One region of the Rahnella sp. ChDrAdgB13 genome, then DNA from elsewhere that is predicted to be linked to it. Evidence: predicted binding sites of a transcription regulator. Region 1 holds the regulator's gene; each other region holds the start of a gene.

Region 1 (7,503 bases):
CGCGCGTTCTGCCGTCAGGCTGACGATCAGTTCCTCGCTTTTCAGCCGCGCTTTGACATCATTCAGATGCTCGAGCTGTTTCTGGCATTGCAGACGGATTTTGCCAAGGCGTTCTTCTTCTTCCGCGATTGCCGTCTGATTCTGCGCAAAATCCTGATGCTGCTGACGGACACGTGAGTCGAGCTGAGGGAAAATCTGTGCGAGTGAGAACAGCTGCTGGCGTACCGGACGCAGTTGCGCCAGTTCAGATTGCCGCTTCTGCAACGCCGTCAGCGGCTGCTGTTTTTCCAGTTCAACCTGACGCTGTTGCTGAGTCTCAAGCGCGGCGGTCAGCGTGGTGTGTTTCGCCTGATGCTGCTGACTCTGTACCTCCAGTTTCTGCCGTTCTTCGGTGATTTTCGCCAGCGTCGCGTTATGCTCACTGGCCTGTTTCTGTACTTCACTGACGGCCTGCTGCGTGTCAGTCAGTGATTTGTGCCACCGGGCAATTTCGCTATCCAGCGGCAGAACTTTTTCGTCCATCAGCGTCTGTAGCTGGCGCTGCTCTCCGGCCTGTTTCTGGCGAGCGGTTTTCGCCTGTTCCAGCGCCAAAGCCAGCGGTGTCATCTGTGCGGCCTGTTGTTGCTGTTGCTGAACCAGTTGCGTGAGCGCCTGCTGTAACTCCTGTGTTTCTTTCTCACAGCGCAACCGGTCGCTGAGCAGCGGACGCAGCTTTTCAGCCGGTTCACTGCGCGCGAGTTGTTGCAACTGCGGCGCTGCGGCGAGGTTTTCCTGCTCTGCCGCCGTCAGCTGCTGCTGAGATTGCTGATATTTTTGCTGCACCTGTTGCCATTGTTGCAGCCAGTTCAGATCCTGCTGGCGCTGAAGCGCCTGCTGGCTGAGGATAATTTCCTGCGCGTTCAGCGCGGCAAGTTCCGTTTCAAACGCCTGACGCTGCTCTTCGCTGAGCAACTCGATACCTGCCATACGCTGATACAAACCGTCGAGCTGATTTTTGGCTTCTTTATGTTGTTCAAACACGCGCTCAGAAAGCCGCCCGTAGATTTCGGTGCCGGTGAGTTCTTCCAGCAATTCCGCGCGGTCGTTGGCATCGGCATTCAGGAACGCGGCGAACTGGCCTTGTGAAAGCATCATTGATTTGGTGAAACGGCCAAAATCCAGCCCGGTCAGCTCGGCGATGGCATCAAGTTTATCGCGCACTTTGTCGGCCAGAATTTTTCCATCGGCCAGCAGTGCCAGTTCCACTTTCGGCGCCTGTAAATTGCCGTCCGGCGAGTTTTTGGCCCGGCGCTGGCTCCAGAACGCGCGGTAGCCAATGCCTTTGACCTCAAACTCGACTTCCGCCAGCGATTCGGCGGTGTGGCGGGTCATCAGTTCATTCTGACTCGGCGTGACGTTCAGACGCGGTGTCTGGTGATAAAGCGCCAGACAAATGGCGTCGAGCAGGGTGGTTTTCCCCGCGCCGGTCGGGCCGGTGATGGCAAATAAACCGTTGCTGGCAAACGGCTCAGCGGTGAAATCAATTTTCCATTCGCCTTCCAGCGAATTCAGGTTTTTTAAACGCAGACTGAGAATTTTCATTGTGCGGCATCCTCTGCGGACTCGCCGCTGGTAACCTGACTGACAACCTGTTCGAACAGCGTGCGCATCCTTGCCTGACGCGGTTCGTCGGGGGCGGTTTCCTGCGCCAGCCGCCGCTCGAACACTTCGCTGACACTCAGTTCGCTGAGCGTTTCTTTTTCCTGTTGTTCGATGCTGCTGATGCGCTGTTCTTTACTGCGGCGCAGCAGAACGACTTCCACCGGCAAATCTGCGGTCAGCGTCTGAATACGCCGCTGGATATCACTGAGATAATCCTGCGTGGCGACTTCGATATCCAGCCAGACCGGCTTTTGCATATCGCCGCCTGCAAACTGCGCCAGCTGTTTTTCGATTTCAGCCAGCGAACCTTTGATGATCTGCATGGGCTGGAAAACCGGGATTTCCAGCGTGTCGATGGCGTTAAGCGTTGCGCCGTCGAAATCGAGTAAGTACACACTTTTGGCTTTGCTCAGTTCGTCAAAACTCAGGGCAATCGGCGAGCCGCTGTAACGGATATGTTCGGTTTTTGCGACGCACTGGGCGCGGTGAATATGCCCGAGCGCCACGTAATCTACCGGCGGAAATGCCTGGGCCGGGAAGGCGTCGAGCGTGCCTATATAGATGTCGCGCACGGAGTCAGACGTGCTGACGCCGACGGTGGTCAGATGGCCGGTAGCAATAACCGGCAGCGGCATACCCAGTTCGTCGCGTTTGGCCTGCGCGGCCTGCCACAGGGTGTCGTAATGTCCGGCGATGGCTTCCTGTAATGCCAGCTGTTTGTCGCTGCCGGATTGTCCGGCCTGACTGGCGAGCAAATCGCGCGGACGTAAAAACGGGATAGCACAAAGCACCGCGCCCGGTTTCCCGTCACGCTGGTTTAACACTAAAATCTGTTCAGAGAGGTCTTCACCGACGGTGGCAATCACCCGCGTATTCAGGCACGAAAGCAGTTCGCGGGATTCATTGAGGGTGGCGACGGAATCGTGATTCCCGGCCAGCACCACCAGCTGACAGCCGGTTTGTTGTAATTCCACCACGAAGCGGTTGTACAACTCGCGGGCGTAACTGGGCGGCGAACCGGTATCAAAGATGTCCCCGGCGACAATGACGGCGTCCACCTGATGCTGCTGCACCTGACCGGTCAGCCAGCGCAAAAATGCCTGATGTTCAGCGGCGCGGCTTTTGGTAAAAAAGTACTGGCCGAGGTGCCAGTCGGAGGTGTGGATCAGGCGCATGAGACTCCCGTGTGAACCCTGTATGACGACAATGGTGCAAAGTATAAACGTCGTCGGGGGAACCTGTCCCCGATAAATCAGACCAATTTCAGCAGGATGGCGGGAATTTATCTGTCATATTTGCCTTAAATGAACCATCATTTTCATTCATAAATCTGTCACAAAACTGACGCATAATGGCGCCCGCAATCAAATAAAAGATCGCTAACCTATTGGCAGGACCTACGATGGCTAGACGTATATTGGTGGTTGAAGACGAAGCTCCAATCCGTGAAATGGTGTGTTTTGTACTGGAACAGAATGGATATCAGGCAGTAGAAGCTGAAGATTTTGATTCAGCGATTGGTCAGTTAGTGGAACCTTACCCAGAACTGATCCTGCTCGACTGGATGCTACCCGGCGGTTCCGGTATTCAGTTTATTAAGCACCTTAAACGTGAAGCGCTGACCCGCGAAATTCCGGTGATGATGCTGACCGCTCGCGGTGAAGAAGAAGATCGGGTGCGCGGCCTGGAAGTCGGTGCCGATGATTACATCACTAAACCGTTTTCACCAAAAGAACTGGTTGCCCGTATTAAAGCGGTGATGCGCCGGATTTCGCCAATGGCGGTCGAAGAAGTGATCGACATGCAGGGGCTCAGTCTGGATCCGTCGTCTCACCGGGTGATGGCCAACGAGCAGGCGCTCGATATGGGGCCGACCGAATTTAAGTTGTTACACTTCTTTATGACCCATTCCGAACGCGTTTACAGCAGAGAACAGTTGCTCAATAACGTGTGGGGCACTAACGTTTATGTGGAAGATCGCACGGTAGACGTGCATATTCGTCGTTTGCGTAAAGCGCTGGAAACCAGTGGACATGACAGAATGATCCAGACTGTTCGTGGTACCGGATATCGTTTCTCAACGCGTTATTGAGTCCCCCACAGCGGAGAACCTGTGTGTTAGAACGTTTGTCATGGAAACGTCTGGCCGGCGAATTTTTTCTATTTTGTCTGCCAGCCCTGATCCTCGGAATTTTCGTCGGCCATTTCGGCTGGCTCCTCTTTGCGTCGCTGGTCGCGGCGCTGGGCTGGAATTATTACAATCAGCTTAAACTCTCTCACTGGCTGTGGCTTGACCGCAGCATCACCCCGCCGAACGGGCGCTGGAGCTGGGAACCGCTGTTTTACGGGCTGAACCAGATGCAGATGCGCAACCGGCGACGTCGTCGTGAATTAGGTCAGTTGATCAAACGTTTCCGCAGCGGTGCCGAATCGCTGCCGGATGCGGTGGTTCTGGCGACGGAAGAAGGCAATATCTTCTGGTGTAACGGACTGGCGCAGGATCTGCTTGGTTTCCGCTGGCCGGAAGATAACGGCCAGCATATTTTTAACCTGCTGCGTTATCCGGAATTCCGCACCTGGATCCAGACCCGTGACTTCAGCCGTGCCCTGAATCTGCAACTCAATAATGAACATTACGTCGAGTTTCGCGTGATGCCGTATTCCGAGGGGCAGCTTCTGATGGTGGCGCGTGACGTCACGCAAATGCGTCAGCTCGAAGGCGCGCGACGTAACTTCTTTGCCAACGTCAGCCATGAACTTCGCACGCCGCTCACTGTGTTGCAGGGGTATCTGGAAATGATGGAAGACGCCAAGCTGGAAGAGCCGTTCCGCACCAAAGCGCTGGATACGATGCAGGAGCAGACGAGGCGCATGGACGGGCTGGTGAAGCAACTTCTGACCCTGTCGAAAATCGAAGCATCCGCCAATATCGATATGCACGAGAAGGTCGATATTCCGGTGATGCTCAGCATGCTTGAGCGGGAAGTGCAGACGTTAAGCGGCGGGAAACATGAAGTGGTGTTTCGGGTAAACGAAAAGCTGAAAGTCTTTGGCAATGAAGATCAGCTGCGCAGTGCAGTGTCGAATCTGGTGTATAACGCCGTGAATCACACCCCGCCGGGCACGCGGATTGAAGTCAGCTGGCAGCAAATTCAACATGGCGCGCAGTTTCAGATAAGTGACAACGGGCCGGGCATTGCGCCGCAGCACTTACCGCGTCTGACCGAACGTTTTTACCGTGTGGATAAGGCGCGCTCACGCCAGACCGGCGGCAGCGGACTGGGGCTCGCCATCGTAAAACATGCGCTCAGCCACCATAATTCGAAACTCGAAGTCCTCAGCGAAGTCGGCGTCGGCACGCGGTTTATGTTCACGCTGGCACCAAAATTGATTGTTCCTCAGGGGTCAGACTCCCCGGTCACCGTAAAACCTTAATTTCAGCAATTTACGTGAAGTCTGTTATCAGCCGATAGCAGGCTTTTTCATTTCTATTTATGGCGCGATTCTGCCTGATGATCATGAATTTATTTCACGTCCCATGAAAATTCCTCTGTTGTGAGTGAACAGGCTGCATGACAGTATGGCCTTAAAGCCGTTTAGACATCCAGATGTCTATAAGTAACGCAACGTAATTATTTACTTTGTAAATCATTCGCATTCCGCCAGGGGCGTGATGCCATAAGGAGTTTTCATGCAACGTACTACCCCTCCGTTCCGCGCTGACGTCGTTGGCAGTTTCCTGCGTCCGGCCGCGATCAAAGAAGCCCGCAAACAGTTTCAGGCCGGTGAAATTAATGCAGTACAGCTGCGCTCGGTGGAAGACACTGAAATCCGCCGTGTGGTGGATTTGCAGCGTGAAGCCGGTCTGCAGGTGGTGACGGATGGCGAGTTCCGCCGTGCGTGGTGGCACTTTGACTTCTTCGAAGGCCTGGAAGGGGTGGAAGGTTATGATGCGGTTCAGGGGATCCAGTTCAACGGCGTACAGACGAAAGCGCGCAGTATCAAAGTGGTGAGCAAACTCGGTTTTGGTTCGCACCCGATGCTGGAAGATTTCCGTTTCCTGAAAAGTATCAGCGGAACGGCTGTGCCGAAAATGACTATTCCCAGCCCGAGCGTGATGCATTTTCGCGGTGGCCGAAATGCTATCAGCAAAGACGTTTATCCTGATCTGAAAGACTATTTTGACGATCTGGCACAGGTTTACCGGGACGCGATCAAAGCCTTTTACGATGCCGGCTGTCGTTATCTGCAACTCGACGATACCGTCTGGGCGTATCTGTGTTCTGAAGATCAGAAGAAACAAATCCGCGAACGGGGTGACTCTCCGGAAGAGTTAGCACGTACTTACGCTGACGTGCTCAACAAAGCCATCGCCGGTAAACCTGACGATCTGGTGATTGGCCTGCATGTCTGCCGCGGTAACTTCCGTTCAACCTGGATTTCTGAAGGTGGCTATGAGCCGGTGGCAGAGATTCTGTTTGGCGGTGTGAATATCGACGCCTTCTTCCTGGAATATGACAATGAACGTTCAGGCGGTTTTGAGCCACTGCGTTTCATCAAAAAAGGTCATCAGCAGGCGGTTCTGGGGCTGATCACCACCAAATCCGGTGAACTTGAGCTGGCGAAAACCGTGGAAGCACGGATCGCAGAGGCGGCTGAATATCTGGACATTAACCAGATTTGCCTGAGCCCGCAGTGTGGCTTCGCGTCTACGGAAGAAGGCAATAGCCTGACCGAAGCGCAGCAGTGGGAAAAACTTAAACTGGTGGTGGATATCGCCGCCCGCGTCTGGTAAATCCGGAAAGCGGCTAAATTTTGCCCTCGTAAAAATGCTGGATATTGTGCGTGAAATGACCTGTGGATGGTGATTTCACGCATTTTTAATCTTATCGGAGCATATCTTGTGCTTTGTTCGTTCAAAAATCATACATATCATATTGCGTGTTTTGGAAGGTATTTAGTGATTGTTACTGCTTTGTCGTATTAATCTGGTTGAACACTCTGCTTTTTCGATCACGGCTTGCCTTTCTACGCTATAAACGTTTACCTTAAGCCCCGCTGTCGCTCGATACTCCCTGCATAACAACGTAATCATCTGCATATCATCAGGCGTTTTTAGCTCACTCCGATCCTCACATTGGTGTTCTCTGGCTATGACAACGCCATTCATCCTTCTGACGGAGTAGCACGACGACAGCATCGGACACTTTATTCATTTGAACAGGCAACACGACACCAATCATGAGTACTCGTTTAACAAATAAAGATATTCTGGCGCTGGGTTTCATGACCTTCGCCTTATTCGTCGGGGCAGGAAACATCATTTTCCCGCCGATGGTAGGCTTGCAGGCCGGTCATGAAGTCTGGTGGGCAGCTGCCGGGTTTATGATCACGGCGGTAGGGCTTCCTGTGATGACCGTGATTGCGCTTGCGCGCGTCGGTGGCGGTGTTGACGCCCTGAGTACGCCTATTGGTCGTGGTGCCGGTATTCTTCTGGCGACTGTCTGTTATCTGGCTGTGGGCCCGCTGTTTGCCACACCGCGTACGGCGACGGTTTCCTTTGAAGTCGGTATCGCACCGATGACCGGTGACGGCCCGCTGCCTCTGCTGATTTACAGCGTGATTTATTTCGCTCTGGTGATTGGTATCTCCCTGTATCCGGGCCGTCTGCTCGATACCGTCGGGCATTTCCTTGCACCGCTGAAAATGGTGGCGCTGGGCGCGCTGGGTATCGCTGCACTGCTATGGCCTGCCGGTCAGTCCATGCCTGCGGTTGACGCTTACCAGACGGTGCCGTTCTCCAGCGGTTTTGTTAACGGCTATCTGACGATGGATACGCTGGGCGCGCTGGTCTTCGGGATT
Region 2 (7,503 bases), on a different contig from region 1:
CCGACCGCCGAACAGGTCGCCAGCAAAGGCCTGAACGGCATTTACAGCCAGAGCCTGTTCCAGTACGGCCATCAGATGGACCCGATTCTCGCGCAGGGCATTGAACTCGGACGCAGCTTTATTCAGCCAGCGTACTGGGGCAAACGCGGGCTGGATTATTTGTGGCTCGGCATCGGCGCGTATCTGGCGAAATATCCGCAAACGCGTTACCTGTTTGGCCCGGTGTCGATTTCCGGCGGCTTACCGCTGGCCGCACGCGATTTACTGGTCACCTTTTATCGCCTGTATTTCGCGCCCGCGCTGCCGCTGGCGACGTCACGCCGCCCTTATCCGGCATCTTTGCCCGACGTGCTCGCACAGTTTTGCGGTGATGACTATCAGGAAGATTTGCAGCGTCTGAAACGTCTGCTGGCAAACCTCGGTTGCAGTATTCCGGCGCTGTATAAGCAGTATTCAGAACTTTGCGAAACCGGCGGCGTGCAGTTTATTGATTTCGGCAGCGACCCGGAATTCAACCACTGCATCGACGGGCTGGTTCTGGTGGATCTCAGTCAGCTGAAACCGTCTAAGTTTGAACGCTATATTGCGGTGCACCAGGGCTAATGCCTTGTTCTGAAAAAATTCTGACACAAAAAAGGGCGCCCTCTGTATAAACAAGGGCGCCCTTTCTTATTCATCCGGATTACTGTGCTTTATTTACGTCCACCACGGTAATGGTGTAGATCACCACTACGTCCGGCCGATTTGCGTCACTGGCGTTTTCAACGGCAACAGGCGGAATGACCACCTGAATCTCACCGCCTTTGCGAATCAGTTTTACGCTGTCGCGCAGAACCGGCGGCATATTCGCCACGCGGAAGACTTGATTGGCATTCTCAACCTGCGGGCCGTCTACAATGGTGCCGTCCACCAGTTTGCCCTGATAGCCAACTTCAACCGTATCGGTATCTTTGAGTACGTTGCCCTCGCCTTTGTTTTTAACCAAGTACAGCAAACCTTGTTTGGTCTTTTTCACGCCATCTTGTTTGGCGAAATCAGTGAGGAAGGCTTTATCCGCGGCACTCTTTTTATCCATTTCCGCTTTCGTCAGGACTTTGACCTGTTCATCAAACGCCGTCAGCGTCGTGTGAATATCCTGATCGCTCATTTTCACCTGATTATTAAAGGTGTCTGCGATCCCGGCCAGCATGATGTCTTTGCTCATGGTGATGTGCAGCGCTTTCTGCTGCTCAATCTGTTCTTCGATATAACGCGCCATCGCGACACCGCTGGCGTAAGCCCGTTTCTGCTCTTCGCTGTCGAGGCTGAACACAGGTTTTACCGGCGCTTTCGATTCTTCTTTCGCCGCAGGAACGGTGGCTGCCGATGTCGGTAAAACGGTCAGCGGAGCCGGAATTTCGGTAACAGCGGGGGCGGATTTTTCAGATGCTACCGGAACAGGTTCAGTGGCAATAACAGGTGCCGGTTTTTCAGGCGCTGCCGGAGCAGGTTCAGTGGCAACAAACGGTGCCGGTTTCTCAGGCGCTGCCGGAGCAGCTTCGGCGGCAGCAACAGCAGCCGGTTTTTCAGGTGCCGACGTCACGGCAGGTTCCGTAGTGACAACCGGTGCGGGATCAGCGGCAACGGCTGCGCCGGACAACATCAGTAAGCCGGCAAGGCATGCGTTTTTTTTACGAGTCAGGGAGAACATAACAGTCCTTTGCGAAAAGAGAGTCCCCGCAGGGCGTGATAATTTTCAGGCAGGTTATATTATTTTCGGAAAAGAAATATCTGATTCGGCGCAAGACTGTCGGAAAGAAACTATAAAACTGTTATGAAACAATCCCCCCTTCTGAATTCTAATGTGTAAAAATTTTTATTTACATAAATCAGTCAGATTATTCAGCACGCGCACATTCACGAAAACAATATCAATGGCATTACCCGCGATAATCATCGGCCATCGCCATTCTCAGCAAAAGATCATGACCAATATAATTGCTCCAGTTAAAGGTGTTTTGTAATACCACCACGGCATTCTGATGTTTTTTATCAAAACCAATATAACTGGAATAACCGCCGATATAGCCGACCTGATACGTAATCGTCTGATGGCTGATGTGATCCGTCACCCACGCGATATTGGCCGCCTCGATAGCTCGCTGGAAATATACTTTTTCCGTGTCGCTGATCGCCATGTTGAGATCACCATTTTTTGAGCCATCTATGTGAGCACGCAGGTACTTAAGCAGGTCGTCCACATTGCTGTACAGGCTGGCGGCGGCCACCATGTTATTGGAGAAATGCCAGTCAGGCACCACTTCGCCGCGCGGGATAAATTTCGGCTGATCGCCCGCATGCCCGATGGCGCGGTAAGGATAGTCTTTCAGGCGCGTCGCATAAAAACTGGTGTTATCCATCTTCAGCGAGCGGAAAATAAAATCATAAGACAGTTGCTGGATGTCTTCGCCGGTTTTCAGTTTGAGAATATACCCCAACAGCGCGTAGCCTAAATTGGAATACTGCGGCTCGCGCTTCTCCGGCTTTGTAAACCCTGACAGATCGTTGACGACGGAATCGCTGTCCAGCTCGTGATAGAAATTGTCGCCGGTGTAGAGATAGCGGAGAAAACTCTCCAGCATGTCTTTATTCATGTTTTGTCGCGGCAGACCGGACGTGTGTGTCGCCAGCTGCAACAGCGTGATGTTTTTCGCATCCTCGCTCAGCGGGATATTTTTCGGCAGCAAATCGGAAAGTTTATCGTCCCAGCGCAACTGGCCTTTATTGACCAGCCCGGCCACCACTTCGCCGGTCACGCCTTTACTCACAGAACCCAGCGCGAACAGGGTTTCCCCGTCGATTCTGTAGCTGTGGGTGGAATTAGTGTAGCCGTAGCCCCAGGTTCTGGCCTCGCCGTTGTTTCTGATAATGCCTATCGCAAGGCCAGCCGCTTTCTCTTTTTTCTGATACTGGCGGACAACGCCATTAACCATCTCATCGAGATCGCCCGAACAGGCCAGCGCCCGCACGGCATCGGGATGCTCTTTCACCTGCATGTCAGATAACGTCCCGCAGGATGTCAGAAACAGGGGGGACAAAATGAAGAAACGGTGAAATCCCCCTGTCATGTGGCTATTTCGCGCCCTTCGGTCGGGAAATCAGGTCCTGCGCGCACGCCCAGGCGGAGCTCCACGCCCACTGGAAATTGTATCCGCCCAGCCAGCCGGTCACATCCACGACTTCGCCGATAAAATACAGACCCGGCACTTTTGCCGCGGCCATGGTTTTGGAGGAAAGTTCGCGCGTATCGACGCCGCCTAGCGTAACTTCCGCCGTGCGGTAACCTTCGGTGCCGTTCGGCTGAACCTGCCAGTTTTGCAATTGCTCAACCAGTTCGGCCTGTTGCGGCACGTTCAGCTGTTTCAGCGTGACGTCCGGCAGTTGCCCGAGCGTTTGCAGACATTCCACCAGACGTTTAGGCAGTTGCATCGCCAGCGTATTTTTCAGGCTCTGGTTCGGGTGTTCCTGCCGCTGTGCATTGAGAAACGCCGCCAGATCGACATCAGGCAGTAAGTTAACGCTCACAAACTCGCCAGGCTGCCAGAAGCTGGAAAGTTGCAGAACCGCCGGGCCGGACATCCCGCGATGCGTAAACAGAATGCTTTCGCGGAACACTGTGCCATCCTCCGCGGTCAGCACAGCGGGCACGGAGACGCCGGAAAGCGTCTGTAAATGCTCGAGCAGCGGCTTGTGCAGCGTAAACGGCACCAGACCGGCGCGGGTCGGTAACACTTTCAGGCCAAACTGTTCGGCCAGACGATAACCGAAAGGCGACGCGCCCAGCCCCAGCATGGAAAGTCCGCCGCTGGCAACCACAAGTGAGTGAGTACTTACAGTTGAGCCATTCACTTTGATAATAAAGCCATCTTCGGTTTTCTGAACGTCTGAAATCTCGCTGCGCAGACGCACATCGACATTCCCCCGTTCACATTCTTTATCCAGCAACGCCACAATTTGTGTCGCTGAATCATCGCAAAAAAGCTGGCCGAGCGTTTTCTCGTGCCAGGCGATGTTGTAGCGGTTGACCAGATCGATGAAATCCCACTGGGTGTAACGCGCCAGCGCGGATTTACAGAAATGCGGGTTTTCTGAAAGATAGGCAGCCGGTTCGGCATACAGATTGGTGAAGTTGCAGCGACCGCCGCCCGACATCAGAATTTTTCGTCCGGTTTTTTTGCCATTATCCAGCAGCAGAACCCGGCAGCCACCCTGTCCGGCCTGCGCTGCACAGAACATGCCTGCCGCACCCGCACCAATGACTACCACATCAACCTGTTCCACTTTTGGCCTCTCTTACCGGAAATTTCAGCTACGTTTTAGACAGGGCTTCCCCCTGTGCCAATGGGCTTTAGCCGCATTGCGACGCGGATTGTAAGGGACAGACGCCCCTTAAACCAGCCGGAGAGGTGGTTTTCTGAACGTCGTAAGTAAATGTTTCAGCGCCTAAACGAGGAATAAGATTTTGATATATAAAAAATAAATTGAAACAAAGCCAAATATTGAACTGTTTTTAGTCAAAAAAATGTCATATTTTCCTTTTCCCGTCCCCCTGTTCTCGCAGATAATGCGCGGCGTTCATGACCACTAACTGGCGTAACAATTATGCTGCATCTATTTGCCGGGTTGGATATTCATACCGGTTCGTTATTGATTCTCGCGTTACTGTTTGTTCTGTTCTATGAAGCCATTAACGGTTTCCATGATACGGCCAACGCAGTAGCAACCGTCATATACACCCGGGCAATGCGTTCGCAATTAGCGGTCGTGATGGCAGGGGTATTTAACTTCTTTGGCGTCCTGCTCGGTGGTTTGAGCGTGGCCTATGCCATCGTCCATTTACTTCCAACCGATTTGTTGCTGAATGTAGGTTCCGCGCATGGCCTTGCCATGGTGTTCTCTATGTTACTGGCGGCGATCATCTGGAACCTCGGCACCTGGTATTTTGGTCTGCCGGCGTCCAGCTCCCATACCCTCATTGGCGCTATTATCGGCGTGGGTTTGACTAACGCGCTGATGACCCACACGTCAGTGGTTGATGCGTTAAACATCCCGAAAATGATTGGCATTTTCGCCTCACTGATCGTCTCACCGCTGGTCGGGATGATTATGGCGGGAACCATGATTTTCCTGCTGCGTCGCTACTGGAGCGGGAATAAAAAACACGCCCGTATCCACCTGACGCCAGCAGAACGTGAAAAGAAAGACGGCAAGAAGAAGCCGCCATTCTGGACCCGTATTGGCCTTATTCTGTCCGCAATCGGCGTGAGTTTCTCTCACGGTGCGAACGATGGTCAGAAAGGTATCGGCCTGATCATGCTGGTGTTGATTGGCGTGGCTCCGGCAGGTTTCGTGGTGAACATGAGCGCGACCGGTTACGACATTGCCCGTACCCGCGACGCCGTGACGCACCTCGGCCAGTATTATTCGCAGCATGTTGATGCGGTGCCACACGTTGTGGCGCAGACGCCTCTGGTGCCTGCACCGGACGTCAATATCGCACCAGCCGATGAGACAAAAGTGTTCCATTGCGACAGCAGCCACGCACTTGATGCGATTGGCCGTGCGCAGACACTGCTGACTAATCTTCAGTCTTACAGCGATCTGGCACCGGAAGAACGCAGCCACATGCGCCGCCTGCTAATGTGTGTTTCTGATACTGCCGATAAAGTCGCTAAACTGCCGGAAACTTCCGCGGCGGATAAACGCTTCCTCGGCGAGCTGAAAACCGACATTCTGCAAACTGTCGAATATGCCCCGATTTGGATCATCATCGCGGTCGCGCTGGCGCTGGCGCTGGGTACCATGATTGGCTGGAAGCGCGTTGCGACCACCATCGGTGAGAAGATTGGTAAGAAAGGCATGACCTACGCTCAGGGCCTGTCTGCGCAGATGACGGCAGCGGTGTCTATCGGTGTGGCCAGTTACACCGGTATGCCGGTTTCCACCACGCACGTGTTGTCCTCTGCGGTTGCAGGTACCATGATTGTGGATGGCGGCGGTGTTCAGTCTAAAACCGTGAAAAACATCGCTATGGCGTGGATTTTAACCCTGCCCGTGTCGATTGTTCTTTCCGGCGTGTTGTACTGGATTGCGCTGAAGCTTATCTGATAAACCTGCGTGCTCAGGCACGGATGTAAAAAAGGCGGCCTTGTTCTCAGAACCGGTCGCCTTTTTTTATTCCCTTTTTCACACTTTCCTCGCAACGATTTTAGACGTGTCAGTACCAGATCAACATGGCCATCATACTGATAAGAATCAGTCCAACCAGACATGTCGTCAGGACAAACTGGCCGCGTACTCTTTCACACCGGCGGATAAACTCAGGGTCGTGATGTTCAACATAGCGCTGAGCATAAATATAGCGAACCAGTCTTATCTGCTTGCCGGGCTGGCCGTGGGAAGTAAAGAATCCCCCGCCGTCCACGTACTGATACAGCAACGGATCACAGCCCCGCAGCACCACCAGCAACGCGCGCAAAGACGAGTAATAACGCAGCATATTCACCACACACACAAAACATAAAGCCCAAAACAGCGCAACGGGACTGATCATGATTCCCCCTCAAGGCGAACTGACACCGCGCAATGCCGCTCAAAATCTGCCGCACACCCGACGTTTCGCCCTGCCTTTCCGCGATTTCACACCCCCGGGCAACGTTCGCCCGCCCTCTTTTCTTATCACAGAAGAATGCTAAAGCAGGAGAAGCCTGCATTATTGAGTGTAGGAAACGAATCTGTAAGTGTTCATATTATTTGTATCTATAGATTGTCAGATTAGGAAATGGGATCTGTATGCTTGATTTGTCTCACCATTTTGGCGCTATACTGACGTCATGACATTCGCATGATGCTGATATAGCTTTTAACTGACTTATGGAAGGAGTTTTCTTATGGCTTACAAACACATATTGATTGCTGTTGACCTCTCACCTGAGAGCAAAGTTTTAGTCGAGAAAGCGGTTTCCATGGCGCGTCCGTATAACGCCAAGGTGTCCCTGATCCACGTTGATGTGAACTATTCAGACCTCTACACCGGCCTGATTGACGTGAACCTGGGCGACATGCAGAAACGTATTTCCGAAGAAACGCACCACGCGCTGAACGAGCTTTCGCAAAACGCCGGTTACCCGATTTCAGAAACCCTGAGCGGCAGCGGTGATTTAGCCCAGGTGCTGGTCGATGCCATCAACAAATACGGCGTGGATTTAGTGCTGTGCGGCCACCACCAGGATTTCTGGAGCAAGCTGATGTCCTCCGCACGCCAGCTGATCAACACCGTCCATATCGACATGCTGATCGTGCCATTGCGTGACGAGGAAGAAGAAGCGTAAGACGCGACGTCTGCGCGTTGATGAGAAAGAGGTGCCAGTGGCACCTCTTTTTTTATGGGAATTTACAGCGGCGTATAAATATCAAACCGGTGGCTTTTCGTGACAACCGCAGCCTGCGCGGCGATGTCCGCCA
Region 3 (7,503 bases), on a different contig from region 1:
CGAGCCGACGTCGCCGCATATCGTCAGCGAGCTGGAAAAGCGCCCGATTGATCCGCAGGTGTTATCCGCCGGATTGCGCCATCTCGAACCGCTGGCTGACTGGGTGGTGGTGGAAGGGGCAGGTGGCTGGTACACGCCGCTGACCGCAGATTACACGTTTGCGGACTGGGTGATTGCCGAGCAACTGCCGGTGGTGTTGGTGGTGGGAATGCGGCTGGGCTGCATCAATCACGCCGTGCTGACGGCGCAGGCCATCGCGCAAAGTGGGTTGCATCTTGCGGGCTGGATTGCCAATGATGTGCAGGAAACGGGGAAGCATCATCCGGCATACATGGAGACGCTCACGCGTATGTTGCCTGCGCCACTGCTGGGCGAGATCCCGTTCCTGATCGCCGGTCTGGACGTAAATCTGGGGCAATATCTGGATCTCGAACGTCTGCTTTCTTGTGGTGAATGAAGCGCGACGTCAGACCGTCAGATAATTTTTGATTAACGTCTCGTCAAGCTGTGCCAGCGTGCCTTGCGCTACGTTGCGCCCGCCGTCCACCAGACAAAACCGGTCAGCAACGCTGCGGATGAACGGCAATTTATGCCCGACCAGAAGCAGCGTCAGACCAAGGTCACGGTTCAGGCGGTGAATGATGTTACCCATATTCGCCGCCATTGATGCGCTGGTGTGTTCGGTCGGTTCGTCGAGGATCAGAAGTTCAGGCTCCTGAACCAGCGCGCGGCTGATCGCCAGTTGCTGCTGCTGGCTCTCATCGAGCTCTCCCGCTTTACGCATTCCCATTTCCTTAAGCGTCGGAAACAGGTCGTAGACCTCTTCAGGCACGCGACGCGTCTTATTCCGGCTGGCCATCATGGCAATTTGCAGGTTTTCATCGACACTCATCTGCGAAAAAATCTGCCGGCCCTGTGGCACATAACCGATACCGATTTGCGCACGGCTTTCCACTGGCAGATTTAACAAACTCTGAGGCTCTTCGTCGCGCGACTGCCAGGAGATCGCCCCGCTTTTCACCGGAAGATGGCCCATAATGCAGTTCACCAGCGTGGTTTTCCCCACGCCATTTCGGCCGATCAGACACGTACATTGACCGCGGTACAGTTCGAGATTGATATCCCACAGAATATGTTTTTGCCCATAATACTGATTAACTGATTTTACACTTAACATCAGACCTCCCTCCCGCACGGAGCATTCCGCTGAACTTCGCTTTGACCGCCACTGTCACATTTCTGACATTTATGTTCCGCTGTTAACGCCGTAACACAGAATTAAATCCCGTTGATTACCGGCCAACCTCTCAGCATCAATTACAGATAAACAGCCATTAACCAGTGATAAATGGGGTTAACCGCTTTTTCCTTGCACTAAAAATGACTTTGCTTAGCAAAAAACAGGGTAATCATCAGATTTCACTTTCAGGTGAAAAAAGCGGTTCCGGCTACAGGAAACGCTTCCTACAGTGACACTGCAACTCTCAGGCCAAGTTTGTAAAAGTGCCGGGGAAAAGAGAAGTTACAGGGGTGTTAACAGCGGGGCGCACGGCGATTTAGGATTATTCATTAGTGTTGCTCAGGTTTTAACAGAACCGGTCAGACGCGGGAAAAGGGCAACTGCACTTTGCCAGTGCCGCTCTCTCTGATTTTGGTGCAAACGTAAGGGGAGTAAGAAGCAAAAAAATCCTGATGAGATGCACTTTTGGATTTTGCAAGAAACATCCGACCAGAAATCTAGGCAAAATAGGCATAAATAAAGTCTGAAAAAAGGGAAAAAATAACTAAAAAAGATGCTGATCCCCCCTCCGGCGTCTGAAGTGCACTTTTTGCCAACTCCCGCAGCACGGGGCGTGCTGAGAGTTATCCACTATTCCTGTGGATAACCATGTGCATGAGAGTAAGAAAAGATGCTACAGACGAGTCGGGGCGCGGGTTGTGCTCACTTTGCCCGTATTCGCAGCTTTTTGATGATGTTGTTTATAATCAGTGAGTTAGTTAAAAGCAATATGCCCGTAATTCGTTCGTCATAGTTGTGTCAGAATTCGTCAACCTGTGGTCAGAAAGTTAACGGATGAAAAATTTTGGGGATAATTGTCACCTGATGGTGAGAATTCTTTTTCGTAATAACCTAAAAAAGTGCAGATGAAGCAACCTGTTAAATCACCGGTGATTTTTATCGATTGGAGGCTGGTTTTATATACAGTACTATAGGGCGGTAAAATCAAGGCTGGCAAAATTCGCGGAGTCTTTCATACTGTTTTTCCGTGAGCGCCTTTCGTACGGCCTTATGCGTTTTCATTTCAGCCAGGTAGCCCGTCATGAGTAAAGAGTTCAAACTGCATTCCGAATTTAAGCCATCAGGCGATCAGCCTGAGGCAATACGCCGTCTGGAAGAAGGGCTGGAGAACGGTCTGGCGCACCAGACGTTACTCGGCGTTACCGGTTCCGGTAAAACCTTCACCGTCGCGAACGTGATTGCTGACCTGAACCGGCCGACGATGGTTCTCGCGCCCAATAAAACCCTCGCGGCCCAGCTATATGGCGAAATGAAAGAGTTCTTCCCGGAGAACGCCGTCGAATATTTTGTTTCTTACTACGATTATTATCAGCCAGAAGCGTATGTCCCGAGTTCAGACACGTTTATCGAAAAAGATTCCTCGGTGAACGAACACATCGAGCAGATGCGACTTTCCGCGACCAAAGCGCTGCTTGAGCGCCGCGACGTCATCGTGGTGGCATCCGTTTCGGCGATCTACGGTCTGGGCGACCCGGATCTGTATCTGAAAATGATGCTCCATCTGACCAAGGGGATGATTATCGATCAGCGCGCGATCGTGCGCCGTCTGGCCGAGCTGCAATATGCCCGCAATGATCAGGTTTTCCAGCGCAGTACTTTCCGCGTCCGTGGCGAAGTGATCGACGTCTTCCCGGCGGAATCGGACGATCTGGCGCTGCGCATCGAGCTTTTCGATCAGGAAGTCGAGCGGCTTTCCCTTTTCGATCCGCTGACCGGTCAGGTGCAGCACGAAGTTCCGCGTTTCACCATTTACCCGAAAACGCACTACGTCACCCCGCGTGAACGTATTTTGCAGGCGATGGAAGAGATCAAAGTCGATCTGGCCGATCGCCGCAAGGTGTTGCTGGATAACAACAAACTGCTCGAAGAACAGCGTCTCAGCCAGCGTACGCAGTTTGATCTCGAAATGATGAATGAGCTGGGTTATTGCTCGGGTATCGAAAACTATTCGCGCTACCTTTCAGGGCGCGGGCCGGGCGAGCCGCCGCCGACACTGTTTGACTACCTGCCTGCCGACGGTTTGCTGATAGTCGATGAATCCCACGTCACCATTCCGCAAATCGGCGGGATGTATAAAGGCGACCGCTCGCGTAAAGAAACGCTGGTGGAATACGGTTTCCGCCTGCCATCGGCGCTGGATAACCGCCCGATGCGTTTTGAAGAATTTGAAGCACTGGCGCCGCAGACGATTTATGTTTCCGCCACGCCAGGCGCTTACGAGCTGGATAAATCCGGCGGCGATGTCGTGGATCAGGTGGTGCGTCCGACCGGCTTGCTGGATCCGATTATTGAAGTGCGCCCGGTGACCACGCAGGTTGACGATCTGCTGTCTGAAATCCGCAAACGCGTTGCCATCAATGAGCGTGTGCTGGTCACCACGCTGACCAAACGCATGGCCGAGGATTTGACCGAGTATCTGGAAGAACACGGCGAGAAGGTGCGTTACCTGCACTCTGATATCGATACTGTCGAGCGCGTGGAGATCATTCGCGATTTGCGTCTCGGTGAATTCGATGTGCTGGTGGGCATCAACTTGCTGAGGGAAGGGCTGGATATGCCGGAAGTTTCTCTGGTGGCAATCCTTGATGCCGACAAGGAGGGTTTCCTGCGTTCTGAACGTTCGCTTATCCAGACCATTGGTCGTGCGGCGCGTAACCTCAACGGTAAAGCCATTCTTTACGGCGACAGAATCACGAATTCAATGGCCAAAGCTATCGGTGAAACGGAGCGTCGTCGTGCGAAACAGGAAGCTTACAACCTGGAAAACGGCATTACGCCGATGGGCCTGAACAAGAAGATTTCCGACATCCTGCAACTGGGCCAGCCGAAGACCAAAAAGAACAAAGACAAGCGCGATGCCGAAGCGGCGCAAACCTACAAATCGCTTACGCCTAAAGCGCTGGAACAGCGCATTAAAGAGCTGGAAAGCAAAATGTATGCGCACGCCCAGAATCTGGAATTCGAAGAAGCGGCCAATACACGTGACGAACTCCACGCCCTGCGTGAACAGTTTATTGCTCTTTCGTAAGGGAAAAATGATAAAGTGCGCGGCCTGAAAATTGATAAGGAAAAGCGAGCCAATGACTGATACACCACAAAATCCCGGTGCGGCGAAAGATCCGTTGCACGGTGTCACGCTGGAAAAACTGCTGACAACGCTGGTGGATAATTTTGGCTGGCCCGCACTGGCCTCGCAGGTCAATATTAACTGCTTCAAAAGCGATCCGAGCATCAAGTCCAGTCTGAAATTTCTGCGCTGCACGCCCTGGGCGCGTAAGGAAGTAGAAACGCTGTATCTGGATTTTATCGAAGGCCATTTGCGCCCTGATATGACGCGCAGCAAACGTCGCACGCCGCTCTCCGCTGAAAAGCCGCAAAAGCCTAAAGTCAGTACCGTGAAACCTGCCGCCGACAGCCCGTGGAATAATCATCCGCTGGTGAAAAAGTAAATCATTTGCATTTCATTGTGTTTATTTGAGGGAAAGAGTCGTGTCAGAGCAACATGTTCTTATTGTGGTGGATATGCAAAACGGCGTTTTCGCTTCCCCGCGTTATGACCGCAGCGGACGGGCTGAGCGTATTAATCAGCTGATTGACCGGGCAGGGCGCGTCATCTTCATTCAGCACGCTGAAGGTGAAATGACCGAAGGCAGCGAATTCTGGCAGGTGTTGCCTGACCTACATCAGCCCGAAGGAGCGATTTCTGTCACCAAAACCGCCTGTGATTCTTTCTATCGCACCACGCTGGACGCGGTACTACAGGAACTGAACACGACCCGTTTTACGGTCTGTGGTTGTGCGACAGATTATTGTGTGGATACGACCATCAAAGTCGCCGCCAGCAAAGGTTATGCCGTGACCGTTGCGTCGGATGCGCATACAACCGGCGACCGTACGCATGTTACCGCGCAGCAACTGATTGGTCAGCATAACGAAGTGTGGCGTGAATTATCCGTGCCCGGCAATCCGGTCACAGTAAAAACCACCGCAGAAATTCTCGCTGACTGGCAGTAAATTCGGTTTCCCAAACGTCAAAAAGGCCGCTTTACGCGGCCTTTCGTATTTCTGCTAATGATAAATCAGAGCATCTTTTGCAGCGCTTCTTCTACCGCCATCCGCAACATATCGCGGTCATGGCGATACGGAATATCACTGGCTTCCAGCGGGCTTTGAATAATCAGATGCGCTTTGGCACTTTCGCCCAGCGTCACTTTCGGCCCGACAATCGCGGCATCAGCGCGACGGCCAATGCGCTTTTCGATCATATCCAGTTTGTCATCCAGGGTCAGCGACGCCGCAGCAACGCTCAGCTCTTTCCCCAGATTCCCGATATATACGATGTGCGCACGGCTGCGGCGCAGGGCGGTGGTGAGATCTTCCATCAGTAACAGCGGCATCAGGCTGGTAAAGAAACTGCCGGGGCCAATCAGGATGAGGTTCGCTTCGGCGATGGCGTGTAACGCTTCGCGTGTAGCCGGAACCTGTGGCTCCAGCAGTAATTCCCGCGGGATTTGCGTCAGTTTATCGACGTTCACTTCGCCGTGAACCCGCTGACCGGTCGCGTCGATCGCGGCTAAATCTACCGGTTGTTCGGACATCGGAATCAGCTCAGCGTCCACTTTCAGCAGGCTGCGCACCAGATTGATCGCTTCCAGCGGACGGACGGTCAGGTGATCCAGTGCGCGCAGCATCAGGTTGCCGAGATTGTGTCCGTCCAGTTCGCCCTGGCCGCTGAAGCGGTATTCGAACATCGCAGAGGCTAAGCTCGGTTCGGTGATCAGCTGGTTGAGGCAGTTGCGCATATCGCCCCAGGCGATGCCGCCCACCGAACGACGGATACGGCCGGTTGAACCGCCGTTGTCGGTCGTGGTCACAATGCCGGTGAGACGCGGGCCCAGCGAAGAAAGAGAAGACATTACGCGGCCCAGGCCGTGCCCTCCGCCTAATGCCACCACCCGGTCGAGGTCAGCTAATGTTCGATTGCGCATAAAGATCCTTGTGAAGCGGCCAGAGGTGAGAATAGTGCGTGCTCAGGGCACAATAATGATGCTGCAGAGACTTGTGTCGCCGGGAGATTTTACCTAATTTTGCAACAGGATGTTATCCCTTCGCAGTACTCTCAGCGCTTTCAAAATCAAGCGGTTTTATCGTTGAAAATGCTCTCTTTTGTCGTGAAAAATCGTTATATATCAAAATGCATAACGAAAAACCACCTTGGCGATCCGGTCTTCAGAGCGTTAAACTGTAGTCCGTTACCCGAATTCTTCATCGTTCTGCACTGAACGTGTTGAATCAACTCCTAGCCCTGGTTCCTAAGTTGCCTTTCTGACGTTGTTCCCACAGAAACAATATGGAGCCCTGGCCGTGACAATCAGTCACCAGGGTGCATGGCAGAAATGCCCGCATCTCCCGTATTTGGAAAGGTGTTTAGGTGCTTCAACTTACTGATGCTTTTGCCCGCAAGTTTTATTACTTGCGGCTGTCGATCACTGACGTGTGCAATTTTCGTTGCACCTATTGTCTGCCGGACGGTTACAAGCCGCACGGGCACAGCAATAAAAGCTTTCTTTCGCTCGATGAAATCCGTCGGGTCAGTCGCGCGTTCGCCAATCTGGGAACGGAAAAAGTGCGCCTGACCGGTGGAGAACCGTCGCTGCGCCGTGACTTCTGCGACATCATTGCCGCCGTTCGCGAAAACCCCTCAATTAAAACGCTGGCCGTGACCACCAACGGTTACCGCATGGCGCGTGATATCAGCAAATGGCGTGATGCGGGGCTGACAAACATTAACGTCAGCGTCGACAGCCTTGATGCCCGCCAGTTTCACGCCATCACCGGCCAGGATAAATTCCGCGATGTGATGGCCGGCATTGACGCCGCGTTTGACGCTGGTTTCAGCAAGGTCAAAGTCAATACCGTGCTGATGCGCGATGTGAATCACGCCAGTCTGAACACCTTCCTCGACTGGATTAAAACCCGTCCGATTCAGCTGCGTTTCATCGAACTGATGGAAACCGGCGACGGCGGCGACCTGTTCCGCAAACACCATGTATCCGGCGAAGTCCTGCGCGAACAGCTGGTGCGTCAGGGCTGGCAGTTACAGATTCGTTCCCGCAGTGACGGCCCGGCGCAGGTGTTCAGCCATCCGGATTATCTCGGTGAAATCGGTCTGATCATGCCGTATGAAAAAGACTTCTGCGCCA
Region 4 (7,503 bases), on a different contig from region 1:
TGAGCACGATAAAGTCATCGTGGTGTCACCGGGGCGTATCGAAAGCTACGTAAAATATCCTGAAGTAGCCTACGATTTATTCCATTGCGGCTACGATGTCATGATTGTCGATCACCGCGGTCAGGGGCGTTCCGGACGGATGCTTGACGATCCGCATTGCGGTCACGTGAAACACTTTGATGATTATGTCGAAGATTTTGACCGCTTTTATCAGCTGGAGATTGCGACGCGTCAGTATGCGAAAAAGTTCGCGCTGGCACACTCCATGGGTGGTGCGATTCTGGCGCTGTATCTGGCGAAAAATCCGCAGAATTTCGATGCCGCGGCGTTACTCGCGCCGATGACCGGTATCTATCTTCCGATGCCCGGCTGGGTTTCGCGCCGTATTCTTAACTGGGCGGAAAATCGTCCGGTTCGCCGTGACGGCTATGCGCTGGGTACCGGACACTGGCGGCCGCTGCCGTTTGTGGTCAACCAGCTGACGCACAGCCGCGCACGTTATCGCCGCAATCTGCGCTTTTATGCTGATTATCCGGAGTTGCAGGTCGGCGGACCGACCTATCACTGGGTGCGTGAAGGCATTGAGGCGGGGATGCATATCCTGAAAGAAGCCGAAAAAATCACCACGCCGGTTCTGTTATTGCAGGCGAGCGAAGACCGCGTAGTGGATAACCGGTCCCATCTTGCTTTTTGTCAGGCCATGGCCGTTGCGGGACATCCTTGTGAAGGGGAAAAACCGCTGGTCATTGAAGGCGCGCGCCATGAGATCCTGTTTGAACGGGACGACCTGAGGGCACAGGCGCTGGACGCTATCATGCGCTTTTTTGCGCGACAGCTTTAATCCGCGGTTCGCCGCGCACAACTCCATCAGAGGTTAGAACCTAACGCTATGTACCATGTTGTTGCTTCCGATTTAGATGGCACGCTGCTATCACCTGATCATACCCTGAGCCCGTTCGCCAAAGAGACGCTGAAACTGCTGACTCAGCGCGACGTGCATTTCGTGTTCGCCACCGGGCGTCACCATATCGACGTGGCGCAGATGCGCGATAATCTGGAAATCAGTGCGTACATGATCACCTCCAACGGTGCGCGTGTGCATAACACTGACGGCGATCTGATTTTCTCGCACAATCTGGATGAAGACATTGCCAGAGATCTGTTCGGCATCATGCATAACAACCCGGATATTCTGACCAACGTTTATCGCAACGATGACTGGTACATGAACCGGGACCGCGCCGATCAGGATGATTTCTTCCGTGAATCGGTTTTCAAATACAAACTGTATGAACCGGGTTTGCTGGAAACCGACGGCATCTGCAAAGTGTATTTCACCTGTGAAGATCACGAAAAACTGTTGCCGCTGGAAGAAGCCATCAACGCGCGCTGGGGCGACCGTGTCAACGTCAGCTTCTCATTGCCGGTATGTCTGGAAGTGATGGCGGGTGGCGTATCGAAAGGCCACGCGCTGGAATATGTTTCTAAGCTGATGGGCTATTCGCTGAAAGATTGCATCGCCTTTGGTGACGGTCTGAATGACCTCGAAATGCTGTCGATGGCCGGTAAAGGGTGCCTGATGAGTGGTTCATTGCCGCGTCTGAAAGCTGCCCTGCCGGATGCGGAAATTATCGGCTCCAACGCCGACGACGCCGTGCCGCATTACCTGCGCAAGATGTATCTTGCACAAGAAAGCTGATCTGCTGTAAATCCAGTGTCATAAAAACGAAAGCAGGGCGTTTGCCCTGCTTTGCTAATCTTATTACCCTGTTAAATCAGACGCGTCCGGCCAGCTGTGCTTTGTGTTTATTTTCACTCAGCATGGTCAGCAATAGCAGCACAACGGCCAGCACGCAACCGGCTATCATCACGATAAAACCGCCGTCCCAGCCAAAGTAGTCCACGGTATAACCGACAATCGCACTTGCGGCGACTGAACCGCCGAGATAACCAAACAGACCGGTAAAGCCTGCCGCCGTCCCCGCCGCTTTCTTCGGTGCCAGTTCCAGCGCATGTAAACCAATCAGCATGACCGGGCCATAAATCAGGAAGCCGATGGTGATCATACAAGCCATATCGATACCCGGATTACCGACCGGATTGAGCCAGTAAATCACGGTGGCGATTGTCACCAGCACCATAAAGAACACGCCGGTTGCGCCACGATTCCCTTTGAAGACTTTATCCGACATCCAGCCGCACAGCAGCGTGCCCGGTATACCGGCATATTCATACAGGAAATACGCCCACGAGGATTTATCCAGCGCAAAATGCTTCACTTCTTTCAGGTAAGTCGGTGACCAGTCCAGAATGCCGTAACGCAGCAGATAGACAAACACGTTAGCCAGGGCGATGTACCACAGCAATTTGTTCGGCAAGATGTACTGCATGAAAATCTGTTTCGCCGTCAGTTCCTGCTCGGAAGACTCTTTTACATAGTCCGGCGGATAATCGTTTTTGTATTCTTCAATCGGCGGCAGACCACAAGATTGTGGCGTATCGCGCATGGTCATGAAGGCGAATACCGCCAGCAGAATAGCGCCGAAAGCAGGCATATAAAGCGCCGCGTGCCAGTCGTTAAACCACGCCATACCAAGCAGGAACAGCAGCGGGGGAATACCACCGCCGACGTTATGCGCACAGTTCCATACAGACACCACACCGCCGCGTTCTTTCTGCGACCACCAGTGGACCATGGTGCGACCGCACGGCGGCCAGCCCATTCCCTGAAACCATCCGCACAGGAACAGCAGTACAAACATAATGGCGATGCTCGACGTTGCCCATGGCACGAAGCCCATAAACAACATCACCGCCGCGGCCAGAATCAGACCAGCAGGCAGGAAAACGCGCGGATTCGAGCGGTCAGAGACAGACCCCATAATAAATTTTGAGATGCCGTAGGCAATAGAAATCCCGGACAGCGCAAAGCCTAAATCACCCCGGGAAAAGCCCTGATCAATCAGATAAGGCATGGCCAGGGCGAAGTTTTTGCGCACCAGATAGTAGGCCGCATAACCGAAGAAAATCCCCATGAAGATTTGCCAGCGGAGACGGCGGTAAAGCGGATCGACGTGAGCCTCATCAACAGGAGCTTTGTGGGGCGCGGGTTTAAAGATACTGAGCATAAATGCCTCCGATGGCATAAATCAGGTCGGACTCATCGTGAGTCACGAACGAAATGGCGGAGCCAGTGTGTTCCAAAACGAACATCATTTTAGCTATTCGCGCACAAACGAACTGTGATTTATGACGGAATTGTTACATTTATATTACAGCGGAGGCGGATTTTGTGAGAACGAGTAACAGCATAAGACAAAAAAGGCGGAGCCTGAGCTCCGCCTGATATTTTCACAACATCTGAATTTACTGAATTTTCAACGTATTAATAATCGCTTCGGCATCGGTCTGTGCCTGTTGCTGATTATCTGCTGGTAGCGTGATTTGCATGGTCAGCAAATGGCTGTCGACTTTGCCCAGCACGATAGAGGAATACGCTTTCTGACCGGCAGAGGTGATGACGCTGTCGTACTGCTGCAACGTCTGGCCGTTCACCTGAATGGATTTATTGGTGACGACTTGCAGATTAGTATCACGCGCTTTTTGCTGATCCTGTAAACGACCCGCCAGAACGTCCAGTGACTCGGTGGTGTTATCACCCAGGATCACAATCACCGCTTTCTGACCGGTGCTGTCTGCGTAGACGTGCATATTGTTTGCCTGAGTGCCCAGCTTACCGCTCTGGTCGCTCATTCCCTGCGGCAGGGAGAAAGTGACTTTACCTTCCAGCAGGCTGACCGGCGTGGTCGCTGCCGTCGCTGCGGCCGCTGGCGCACCTTTATCTGCGGCAGGTGCATCGGTGGTTTTACCGTCACACGCAGCCAGACCGGCGATCAGTACTGCCATTCCCATCATTTTCGCGATATTACGCATCGGGCTTCCTTAAGTGGCCTGTCTATCAGGCTTACATGTTGACTTAACAGTCGTTATGGCAACCTATTCAGGCCACAAATGCAAGTCAGATTATGGCGCGATTTGTGTTTTACCAGAGCCCTGTTCAGTGTGCGCGGATAGCCGAATGCGGGTTATGTCCCTGTGCGGATAAACGCTTAAGCAGCATATTCAGCAGCATGCCGTACATCGGCAGGAAGAACACCAGGCAGATCAGCACTTTGAAGCTGTAATCCACCAGCGCGATTTCTACCCAGTGCGCCGCCATAAAGGCATCGGTACTTTTGTAGAACGCGATGAAGAAGAAGGACAACGTATCACTGATATTGCCGAGGAACATCGAGGCGACCGGCGCAATCCACCAGCGGCGGTTCTGGCGCAGGCGGTTAAACACGTGAACGTCGAGGATTTGTCCCAGCACGTAAGCCATAAAGCTGGCGGTCGCGATGCGGGCTACCATGATGTTCAGGCTACTGAGCGCTTCAACGCCCTGCCACTGTGCTTCAAAGAACAGCGCGGAAATCACGTAAGAGATTGCCAGTGCCGGGATCATGACGGAAAGGATAATCCGTCGTGCCAGCGGTGCGCCAAAGATTCGCACCGTGAGATCGGTAGCCAGGAAAATAAACGGAAAAGTGAACGCGCCCCAGGTGGTATGGAAACCAAAAATGGAGACAGGCAGCTGAACCAGATAGTTGCTGGACGTAATGATGGCAATGTGGAATAGAGAAAGCCATATCAGCGCGGAAAACCGCTGCTGAGCAGTAAAAGAGTACATAGATGTGACCTTTTTTTATAAAGAAATTGGGGTGAGGGAACCCAAACGTATTTTTACTTATGCACTGAGTCATCACGTGCGGCGCGCATATTACCTGTTTGCGCACCGTTTGCGCAACAGCTTCAATGGTTAATTTTAGCGCAATGCGCCTTGTTTGTTGCACCAGAAAACCAGCGGGTTAAACTGTCGCGCATTCACGTATGAAGATGTTGAGACACGAAATGAACGACCCCTTTATCAATCCCGACCATCAGCTTGATGCGCTGGGACTGCGTTGCCCGGAACCTGTAATGATGGTTCGCAAAACGGTGCGCACCATGAAAGACGGCGAAACGCTGCTTATCATCGCCGATGATCCGGCAACGACCCGCGATATTCCCGGTTTCTGCCGTTTTATGGAACACCGGCTTTTAGCGTCTGATACTGAAAACCTGCCGTACCGCTATTTGCTGTGCAAAGGTCTGGTGGAAAAACAGGGCTGATTGCTCAGCCCTGACGGTCAGTGTGATTTCTTGCGCAACAGCCGCAGGGCATTGGCGGTGACTAGCGCCGTGGCGCCGGAATCGGCCAGCACCGCCAGCCATAAACCGGTCAGCCCCATAATGGTGGTCACCAGAAATATCGCCTTCAGCCCCAGCGCAATCGTAATGTTCTGACGGATATTCGCCCGCGTTGCGCGTGACAAACTGATCATCTGCGCCAGCCCGCTCAGGCGGTTGTGCGTCAGCGCCGCGTCGGCGGTTTCCAGCGCAACGTCAGTGCCACTTCCCATCGCAATCCCTATCCTAGCGGCTTTCATGGCCGGCGCATCGTTAATGCCGTCGCCGACCATCGCCACCGGTTTAACTGCATTCAGCGCGGTGACCGCCGAGACTTTATCCGCTGGCAGCAGGCCTGCACGGAAATCAATGCCCAGCCGGTCGGCAATGTTTTTCGCTGCACGCGGATTGTCGCCGGTGAGCATTACCGCCGACACGCCGAGGGCTTTGAGCTTCTGCAAGGCTTCTGCGGCGTCATCACGCAGGCGGTCCTGCATTGCAATCAGGCCGATGGCGTTATCTTCCTGCAAAACAACCACCACGGTGTTCCCGGTGGATTCCCAGTCAGTAATTTGCGCAAGGGTTTCTGTTGTTAGCGTATTTTCTGCCACACTTTTTGGAGTCAGCACCTGAACTTTACGGCCAGAAACAATGCCCTCCACGCCTGTACCGGCCAGCGCACGGCGATCCTGCGCCGTAAGCGGTAAAGGATTACTGATTTTTGCACGGGCTAAAATCGCCTGCGCCAGCGGGTGATGCGAACCTTCTTCGACCGCCGAGGCCAGACTTAACACTTCGCCTTCACTGATACCGTTCAGGGTTACAACGTGGGTGACTTCTGGTTTCCCTTCGGTCAGCGTACCGGTTTTATCCAGCGCGACGGTCTGAATGAGTGCCAGCTGTTCCAGCGCTGCACCGCCTTTGATTAATGCGCCCTGGCGGGTCGCTGCGGCCAGCCCGGAGGTGATCGCCGCCGGCGTCGAAATCACCAGCGCACAAGGGCAGCCAATCAGCAGCAACGTCAGCCCGCGGTAAATCCAGGTTTCCCATGAAAGTCCCATCGCCAGCGGGGGAACGATAATCACCAGCAGCGCCATCAGCATAATGACCGGCGTGTAATAGCGGCTGAAAGTATCGAGGAAACGCTCGATAGGCGCACGGCGTTCGTCAGCTTCTTCAATCAGTTGCAGGATGCGGTCGATGGCGCTGTTGCCGGGCGCGGAAGCCACTTCAAGGCGCGCCAGACGGTCAACGCACAGGCTTCCCGCCGGGACTTTTTCGCCGGGCTGATGTTCAACAGGCACTGATTCGCCGGTTAATGCGCTTTCATCGAAACTGGCGTGGTCTTGTAAAATGGCGTCTGCGGGCAGGCGCGCGCCCGCCGCGATCTCAATGATATCGCCGGGGCGCAGGCTGCTGACCGGCACCGTTTCTGTTTTGTCATTTACCACGCGTACGGCGGTATCCGGGATCAGCGCCATCAGGGATTTCACGCCACTTCGTGCGCGGCTCGAGGCGAAGGATTCCAGACGCTCGCCCACCATAAACAGCAGCAACACCATCGCGGCTTCGGCGGTTGCACCAATGAACAGCGCACCGAGCGCCGCAATACTCATCAGCGTTTCGATGGCAAAAGGCGAACCGGAGCGCGTCTGGCAGATGGCCTGAAGGAGCACCGGCCACAATCCCACCAGTGTGGTGGCGATAAACGCAATTTTACCCATTTGCGGGTTGAAATGATCGAGCGCCCAGCTCAGCAGCATCAGCACCGACAGGACGATCAGCGGCAGCATTTCTTTCAGACGTGACTCTTCCGCTTCCGGGATATTTTGTTTGTTATCGAGAGATTGCAGGGTGAATCCTGCGGCGGTAACGGCATTTTGCACGTTTTTTGTGATATCAAAACCGGCATCAATGACCAGTTTTTCAGTAGCAAAAAGCACTCTGGCGCGGTTTACGCCATCAAGGCCTGCAACAGAATTTTCGATTTTGCGGGCGCACGCCGGGCAATCCATTCCTTCCACCTTCCAGCTGTATTGATAGCTGGCGGAAAGCGGCGCGCTGGGGTCATCTTCGCCCGGCGAGCCTTCTGCGCTGCCATCGTCGGAAGTGTGTGAGTGCTCACCTGTTTTCGGAGTGCAGCAGCTGTCGGACGCCGTAGCGCAAGCTGATGCCGCCAGCGGAGCTTTGTCACTGCAACAGCCCGCAGGGTGTGTGCCGGACTGCGCGGGCATG

What was found. Region 1 encodes PhoB, which activates phosphate uptake and scavenging genes when phosphate is short. Its sites were predicted from a motif close to CTGTCATAAAACTGNCNNAT; they were not measured.
Region 2: a site for PhoB is predicted at 4,551-4,570, ahead of pitA (inorganic phosphate transporter PitA). Genes of this name have one in related genera too.
Region 3: a site for PhoB is predicted at 2,023-2,042, ahead of uvrB (excinuclease ABC subunit UvrB). Genes of this name have one in related genera too.
Region 4: a site for PhoB is predicted at 3,259-3,278, ahead of glpT (glycerol-3-phosphate transporter). Genes of this name have one in related genera too.

What each region holds. Positions count from the first base shown of each region.
Region 1 covers NZ_JAEMGT010000001.1:54,708-62,210, forward strand. Annotated here, with positions in the region: gene sbcC (exonuclease subunit SbcC) at 1-1,581, opposite strand, end outside; gene sbcD (exonuclease subunit SbcD) at 1,578-2,816, opposite strand; gene phoB (phosphate response regulator transcription factor PhoB) at 3,044-3,733, shown strand; gene phoR (phosphate regulon sensor histidine kinase PhoR) at 3,757-5,076, shown strand; gene J8X26_RS00295 (cobalamin-independent methionine synthase II family protein) at 5,333-6,436, shown strand; gene brnQ (branched-chain amino acid transport system II carrier protein) at 6,883-7,503, shown strand, end outside.
Region 2 covers NZ_JAEMGT010000004.1:4,671-12,173, forward strand. Annotated here, with positions in the region: gene J8X26_RS02315 (lysophospholipid acyltransferase family protein) at 1-603, shown strand, start outside; gene J8X26_RS02320 (FKBP-type peptidyl-prolyl cis-trans isomerase N-terminal domain-containing protein) at 683-1,690, opposite strand; gene J8X26_RS02325 (serine hydrolase) at 1,920-3,107, opposite strand; gene J8X26_RS02330 (NAD(P)/FAD-dependent oxidoreductase) at 3,112-4,320, opposite strand; gene pitA (inorganic phosphate transporter PitA) at 4,642-6,147, shown strand; gene uspB (universal stress protein UspB) at 6,257-6,592, opposite strand; gene uspA (universal stress protein UspA) at 6,930-7,370, shown strand; gene rsmJ (16S rRNA (guanine(1516)-N(2))-methyltransferase RsmJ) at 7,433-7,503, opposite strand, start outside.
Region 3 covers NZ_JAEMGT010000079.1:35,741-43,243, forward strand. Annotated here, with positions in the region: gene bioD (dethiobiotin synthase) at 1-457, shown strand, start outside; gene J8X26_RS19030 (ABC transporter ATP-binding protein) at 467-1,177, opposite strand; gene uvrB (excinuclease ABC subunit UvrB) at 2,322-4,328, shown strand; gene J8X26_RS19040 (VF530 family DNA-binding protein) at 4,381-4,749, shown strand; gene J8X26_RS19045 (isochorismatase family protein) at 4,790-5,314, shown strand; gene yvcK (uridine diphosphate-N-acetylglucosamine-binding protein YvcK) at 5,380-6,288, opposite strand; molybdenum cofactor riboswitch at 6,585-6,742, shown strand; gene moaA (GTP 3',8-cyclase MoaA) at 6,732-7,503, shown strand, end outside.
Region 4 covers NZ_JAEMGT010000066.1:22,757-30,259, forward strand. Annotated here, with positions in the region: gene pldB (lysophospholipase L2) at 1-841, shown strand, start outside; gene yigL (sugar/pyridoxal phosphate phosphatase YigL) at 890-1,699, shown strand; gene glpT (glycerol-3-phosphate transporter) at 1,776-3,128, opposite strand; gene J8X26_RS17105 (DcrB family lipoprotein) at 3,367-3,933, opposite strand; gene J8X26_RS17110 (7-cyano-7-deazaguanine/7-aminomethyl-7-deazaguanine transporter) at 4,058-4,729, opposite strand; gene tusA (sulfurtransferase TusA) at 4,951-5,211, shown strand; gene J8X26_RS17120 (zinc/cadmium/mercury/lead-transporting ATPase) at 5,229-7,503, opposite strand, start outside.